2 linked regions of the Labilibaculum antarcticum genome follow. The protein of the gene in region 1 interacts with the protein of each later gene in a pairwise test. Links are inferred from orthologs where the notes say so. Each region holds a gene or a part of one and is shown in the gene's direction. Other genes may lie near its edges.

Evidence for each region. Proteins that work in one complex are often made in the same cells at the same time.
Region 2: the proteins of rpe (region 1) and eno interact in binary tests that used the Escherichia coli proteins (3 or more experiments, as listed by UniProt). The link is inferred for Labilibaculum antarcticum from one-to-one orthologs.

The regions. Positions count from the first base shown.
Region 1 is NZ_AP018042.1:3,274,619-3,278,202, reverse strand. What follows is about bases 315-3,229. They hold rpe (ribulose-phosphate 3-epimerase), read left to right. Parts: upstream 315-1,404; coding sequence 1,405-2,055; downstream 2,056-3,229. Other genes in these bases: ALGA_RS12925 (NAD(P)-dependent oxidoreductase), read right to left, coding at 2,096-3,229; ALGA_RS12935 (sigma-70 family RNA polymerase sigma factor), read left to right, coding at 427-1,293. In the rest of the region: transcription termination factor Rho, read right to left, coding at 1-103; more of ALGA_RS12925, read right to left, coding at 3,230-3,328. UniProt on the Escherichia coli protein: Catalyzes the reversible epimerization of D-ribulose 5-phosphate to D-xylulose 5-phosphate.
Region 2 is NZ_AP018042.1:1,530,800-1,534,050, reverse strand. The notes cover bases 1-2,917. They hold eno (phosphopyruvate hydratase), read left to right. Parts: upstream 1-775; coding sequence 776-2,059; downstream 2,060-2,917. Other genes in these bases: ettA (energy-dependent translational throttle protein EttA), read left to right, coding at 2,847-2,917; ALGA_RS05755 (response regulator), read right to left, coding at 2,131-2,640; rplQ (50S ribosomal protein L17), read left to right, coding at 47-580; ALGA_RS05770 (DNA-directed RNA polymerase subunit alpha), read left to right, coding at 1-40. Outside these bases: more of ettA, read left to right, coding at 2,918-3,251. UniProt on the Escherichia coli protein: Catalyzes the reversible conversion of 2-phosphoglycerate (2-PG) into phosphoenolpyruvate (PEP). It is essential for the degradation of carbohydrates via glycolysis.

The DNA.
Region 1 (3,584 bases):
AATCCTGTTTCTTAAAAGACTCAATTTTTTTAACGTTGAGTTCTTTAGCGATTTCTCGTAATTCAGGCACAAGTTTCTTGTTTAATTCAAGAATATCGTACATAAATGATATATTAATATTTTTTGGGTGATTTTTTGTTTAGATAGAAATTGTATTTGGAAAAATAGGAAACCTGATCTTTCGACCTCTAAATGAGAAGAATTAATCTGAATTCAATTGCAATATTACGGAATTAGTTATAATTCACAAAAAAATAAATGGTTTTATTACTAAAATCCAAAATTTTAAATTGCAAAATAAGTTTATCAAAACTTAAAATAGCTCTTCTGAAAGCCCCACAAATTTCTTTTTATAAATGATTTTGCTATATTTAATATATAAACGAGAAGTGTTCCCTCGGATATAAATACCATTTAAAATCCACTATGAGACAACTAAAGATCACTAAACAGGTAACCAACAGAGAAACTCCGTCACTTGACAAGTATCTACATGAAATTGGGAAAGTCGATCTTATTTCTGCGGAAGAGGAGGTTCAACTAGCCAGGGAAATAAAGAAAGGCAATAAAAAAGCTCTGGATCGACTAATAAAATGCAATCTGCGTTTTGTTGTTTCCGTATCCAAACAATATCAAAATCAAGGACTTAGTCTCCCCGATTTGATTAATGAAGGAAACTTAGGACTAATTAAAGCAGCTCAACGATTTGATGAAACCAGAGGTTTCAAGTTCATATCTTACGCTGTTTGGTGGATTAGGCAATCTATTTTACAAGCTTTGGCCGAACAAGCTAGAATTGTGCGACTGCCATTAAACAAAATTGGTTCAATTAATAAAATCAACAAAACATTCGCTCAATTAGAGCAAGAGTATCAGCGGGAACCTTCCCCTGAAGAAATTGCTGTTATATTAGAAATGAGTCCTAAAGACGTAAAAGAAGCACTTAAAGCTTCTGGCAGGCACATCTCAATGGATGCTCCAATAAATCCTGATGAAGAAAATACTCTTTACGACATACTACTTAGTAGTGATGAAATTAGTCCGGATCAAAAGCTAATTCGGGATTCTCTTCGTAAAGAAATTGACAGATCCTTATCGACTCTTTCGAAACGCGAAGCTTCTATTATTAGATTGTATTTTGGTTTAAATGGGAAACCACCCTACTCTCTTGAAGAAATTGGGAAAGAATTTGGTCTAACACGAGAACGAGTTCGCCAGATTAAAGAGAAGGCAATCAAACGAATGAAAACAACGTTCCGAAGTAAAATACTTAAAACTTATTTAGGAGAATAATAAACATTTTAGGGTGAAAAGGAAAGGATAAGAATTAATGGTGAATTTTCATTTACCTACTCTTGTCCTTTTTTAATTATATTTGCGCCATATTTAAACGTAAACAACCAAATGCAAACATTAATTTCCCCTTCGCTATTAGCGGCTGATTTCACAAATTTAAAGACCGATATCGAAATGGTGAACAACAGTCAAGCCGATTGGTTTCACCTTGACATTATGGATGGGGTATTTGTACCTAACATATCATACGGATTGCCTATTGTAGAGCAGATAAAAAAAATTGCTGAAAAGCCATTAGATGTTCATCTGATGATTATTGATCCAGACCGATATGTTGAAGCTTTTAAAAAGGCAGGAGCTGATATTTTAACGGTTCATTACGAAGCGTGCACTCATCTGCACCGTACAATTCAAAACATTCACAGCCATGGCATGAAAGCCGGTGTATCGCTAAACCCTCATACTCCGGTTTCAGTTTTAGAAGAAATTATTACGGATATTGATTTAGTTCTGTTAATGAGTGTAAATCCCGGTTTTGGCGGTCAAAGTTTTATCGAGAACACCTATGCTAAAGTTGAAAAACTAGTTCAACTAATTAAAGAAAAAAATGCTTCTGTTACTATTGAAATTGATGGAGGTGTGAATCTGGAAACAGGAAAGAAATTAGTCGAAGCTGGAGCCAATGCTTTAGTTGCCGGAAGCTTTGTATTTAGGTCAGATGACCCAAACCAAACCATATCCGATCTGAAAAATCTATAAAATTTAGAAGACCAAATGCACACACATTTGGTCTTTTTTTTTATACTTTCACAGCTTCTTTTCCTTCCAGGTAATCCTGAAGATATGCAAATTGAGGTGTCAACCAGCCCTCTTTCACAATTGTTGCCCGCTCAATTATTCCATCTGGGTCATCAGCTAAAAGCGCTTCATACACATTCTGATACAAAGCCTCTCCAAAATCAATTGAAGAATCACGAGGCAATTCACCAGGCAAATTATCGACAGCCATAACTGTGACATTTCTCTTATCTACAAAAGGAATAGCCTCCTCTTCACTAAATCGATCGTAACCATAAAATGAGGATGCAATTGTTGAAGCGCGAAGGGTTGATACAATGGGGCCATTTAAATCACAACTAACATCTGCTATTACAGAGATGTTAAAATCCTCATCTTTGTAATCTTCTGCACATATAAACTTAGGCGACTTTGGATCCCAGTAATGACATGCAATAAATAAATCAGTTACTTTAGTAAAAGGCTTAAATGTTGATTGATACATTTCAGGGTTATCGTAAAAATCCTGAAGATTAAATTCAATTCCATCTTTCCGTTCCACATAGTTTTCTGGATCAATTCGACAAACGACTGGCTCTTTGAAATTTTCTTTTAAAAATTGTTCCGGCGTAACCTCTTTTAAATTTAAAATTCGAAGTGTCTGCATGGCTCCCATTGCAACTCGTCCACCTCCGGTAATTAATATTTTTATGGGTTTTAAACTAATTTTTTTAAGATGTAAATACATCTCTTCCATATCCTTACAAGAACTAGCTGGTGGTAAATCGAAGAAGTCGGTACGCAAACCTCTAGCTACGAGCGCCTTGTATGCGCCTACCACACCAGCCCAATGACCAAAAGCCACCAAACGTTTATTACAATTATCTTTCAAATACTCATAATCAATCAAGGTTATATTTCTTTTGATTATTTGAAGCAACAACTCTCTATTATAGATTTGCTTTTTTGCAACATGTGAAAAAAACAAATAGGTTTTATTGGGAATTAAAGTCGGAATGGCAACCTCTTTCACTCCAATCAGGATATCACAATCCCGTAAGTCTTCCGTTAAAAAAAATCCTTGTTCTCGATATTCCACATCGGAAAAACAACGAATATCACTCGGCTGAATGAATATACTAACATTAGGGTATTTATTAAGAATTTGCAGGCCTGTTACCGGCGGAATTGCGACTCTTCTATCAGGTGGATTTTTAGTTTCCCGAAGTACTCCGATTCTAATTCTTTTGTTCATACGATTCCTTTATTAACGCAAGTGTGTGATTTAATGCAATTAATGACTATTAAGATAATAATAAAAAGTACGAATCTCTGTATTCATGCTCAATTAATTATTTAATTACAATAGGAAATCAATCTCTCAGCTTAGCAATCACCAAACCGATTCGATCACAAGCAATATCTAAACAAACCCCATTACACTATTTATTCATTACTGATCCTTAAGCTTCTATCAACACGAACTAAAATATAATGCATATTCCGAAAGC
Region 2 (3,251 bases), 1.7 Mb from region 1 along the record:
CGGTATGGATATTTCTAAGTATAAATTAGATAAGGAATAAGGGAAAATGAGACATAGAAAGAAATTTAATCATTTAGGAAGAAAGACAGCGCATAGAAAAGCTATGCTTGCAAATATGGCTTCTTCCTTGATATTGCATAAAAGAATCTCGACCACTACTGCTAAGGCTAAAGCTTTAAAAATGTATGTTGAGCCTCTAATTTCAAAAAGTAAAGTTGATTCTACTCACTCAAGACGTATTGTTTTTGGTTATTTGAAGCAAAAAGAAGCGGTTACTGAGTTGTTTAGAGAAGTTTCACCAAAAATCACTAACCGTAACGGAGGTTATACCAGAATTTTAAAAACTGGTAACCGTTTAGGTGATAACGCAGAAATGTGTATGGTTGAATTGGTTGACTTTAATGAGACTTACTTAACTGAAAAGAAAGCTGTAGCTAAAAAATCAACTCGTAGAAAACGTGGTGGTTCTAAAGCTTCAGAAGAAGTAGCAACTGAGGTATCAGAAGTAAAAGCTGAAGAGGTTAAGGCCGATAAAGCACCTGAGGCTTCAACGGAAGCAACTAAAGAGGAAGAAAAGTAAACTTCCTTTTAATATATAAAAGGGATAAAGTCTAACTTTATCCCTTTTTTAATGCCCTAAAGATTTTTCTAACGTTTGCGTAATTACAACATATGGATTCGGTATTTGTTATTGAAAAATATTACTTAAATTGGTAGTCTTTAGAGCTTAAATTTAGAATATAGTCTAATATAAATAACAATAAAACATTTAGTTATGTCAGAAATTGTAAAAGTTCATGGTCGTGAGATTCTTGATTCACGTGGAAATCCAACTATCGAAGTTGAAGTAACACTTGCAAGTGGTTATATGGGACGCGCTGGTGTCCCTTCCGGAGCTTCTACAGGTGAAAACGAAGCCTTAGAGCTACGTGATGGTGATAAATTACGTTACTTAGGAAAAGGTGTGTTAAAAGCTGTCGAAAATGTTAATAACGTAATTGCTCCAGTTATAATGGGTATGGATGCTACTAACCAAGTAGCTATCGACAAAGCAATGATTGCTCTTGACGGTACTAAAACAAAATCTAAATTAGGTGCTAACGCAATGTTAGGTGTTTCTTTGGCTGTTGCTAAAGCTGCTGCTGAATATTCGGAATTACCATTATACCGTTATATTGGTGGTGCTAACGCTAATGTTCTTCCTGTTCCAATGATGAATATTATCAATGGTGGTTCTCACTCTGATGCAACAATCGCATTCCAAGAGTTTATGATTCGTCCTATTGGTGCTCCTTCATTTCGCGAAGCCTTAAGAATGGGTGCAGAGGTATTTCATGCTCTTGCAAAAGTTCTTAAAGGTAAAGGTCTTTCTACTGCAGTTGGTGACGAAGGTGGTTTCGCTCCAATGTTAGGTGGTACTGAAGAGGCTATTGAGTGTATCCTAACTGCTATTAAAAACGCTGGTTACAAAGCGGGTCGTAAAGAAGATGGTGGTGATGTTTCAATTGCTATGGACTGTGCTGCTTCTGAATTCTTTAAAGAAGGTGTATATGACTATAGTCTTTTTGAGCCAAACGGAGCTAAGAGAAACTCTGATGAGCAAGCTGCTTATTTAGCTGAGTTGATTTCTAAATACCCAATCGATTCTATCGAAGATGGTATGGACGAAGGTGACTGGGATGGATGGGTTGCTTTAAATGCTCTTATTGGAGATAAGTGTCAGATTGTAGGTGATGATTTATTCGTAACTAACGTTGACTACTTGGCTAAAGGTATCAAGCTTAAGGCTGCTAATTCTATCTTGATTAAGGTAAACCAAATTGGTACTTTAACTGAGACTTTAAATGCTATTGAAATGGCTCACCGTGCAGGTTATACTTCAGTAACTTCTCACCGTTCAGGTGAAACTGAAGACGCTACCATCGCTGATATTGCGGTTGCTACTAATTCAGGACAGATCAAAACTGGTTCTTTGAGCCGTTCTGACCGTATGGCTAAGTACAATCAATTACTTCGTATTGAAGAAGAATTGGGTGAAAATGCAATTTTTGGTTGCTAAGCCAAATTAAAATATATTAAAAAAAGGGATCTGTTAAGATCCCTTTTTTTTATATCTGTTATCCGTTATTTCTAAATGTATTCTTGCATTAAACCAAATAGTGTTTTGCATTGAAATGGTTTTGAAAGATAAGCATCCATCCCTACTTCAATTGATACTTCTTTATCATCTGAATAGAAATTGGCAGTAAATGCAATAATAGGAATAGAGAATTCACGCTCTTCTTCTATTTTCCGCATGCGTAATGAGGCTTCAATTCCTCCCATGATTGGCATTTGCAGATCCATAAGAACAATATCATATTGTTCTTTTTCAAAAAGTTCAACTGCTTGCTTCCCGTTTTCAGCAATATCAACACTGCCAACTTTTTGCTTTAGATAAACTTCAATTGTTTTTCTATTGCTCGGTTGATCTTCTACCAGAAGAATTTTCGCGTCTTTTATGGGAACATTTCTCTTGTTCGGATGAGTTTTTACAACAACGGAAGAATCAATTGTTTCTTCCCAATATATTTTCTTCTTTGTTTCGATGCCTATTTGCTCCAGTAACTCCGAAAGTTTTTTATTTGCTGTTCTCTCCATAATAACCCTAGTATTTAATCCTTAAAAATACATTATTTTAACTATAATAAAAAAACAAATGTTCAATTTTAGATTATAAAATGAGAATATTGGTTTTGTCATGCTGAAAATTAAGAATTCTAAAGAAAATGTAATTGATAAATTTTCAATGCAATTTTTCTATTTTTACAGATCAGGATTTGAATGAAATAAATAAAAACGAAATAATGGCTGACGATAAAAAAATTATTTTTTCGATGGATAGGGTCAGTAAGACCTTTTCATCACAAAAAAAAGTATTGAATAACATTAACTTGTCTTTTTTCTATGGAGCTAAGATTGGAATTATTGGACTTAATGGTTCAGGGAAATCTACTCTTCTAAAGATAATTGCAGGCTTAGAAAGTTCATTCGACGGACATGTTGTTTGGTCGAAGGAGCATAATATTGGCTACTTGGCTCAGGAACCAATATTAGATGATAGCAAAACGGTTAAAGAAATTGTTGAAGAGGGAGTTCAGGAAATCGTTGATACTTTGAATGCATACGAAGCGGTTAATCTGAAGTTTGGTGATCCGGAAGTTCTTGAAAATGCTGATAAGATGCAGGCCGTAATGGATGAACAAGCTGAT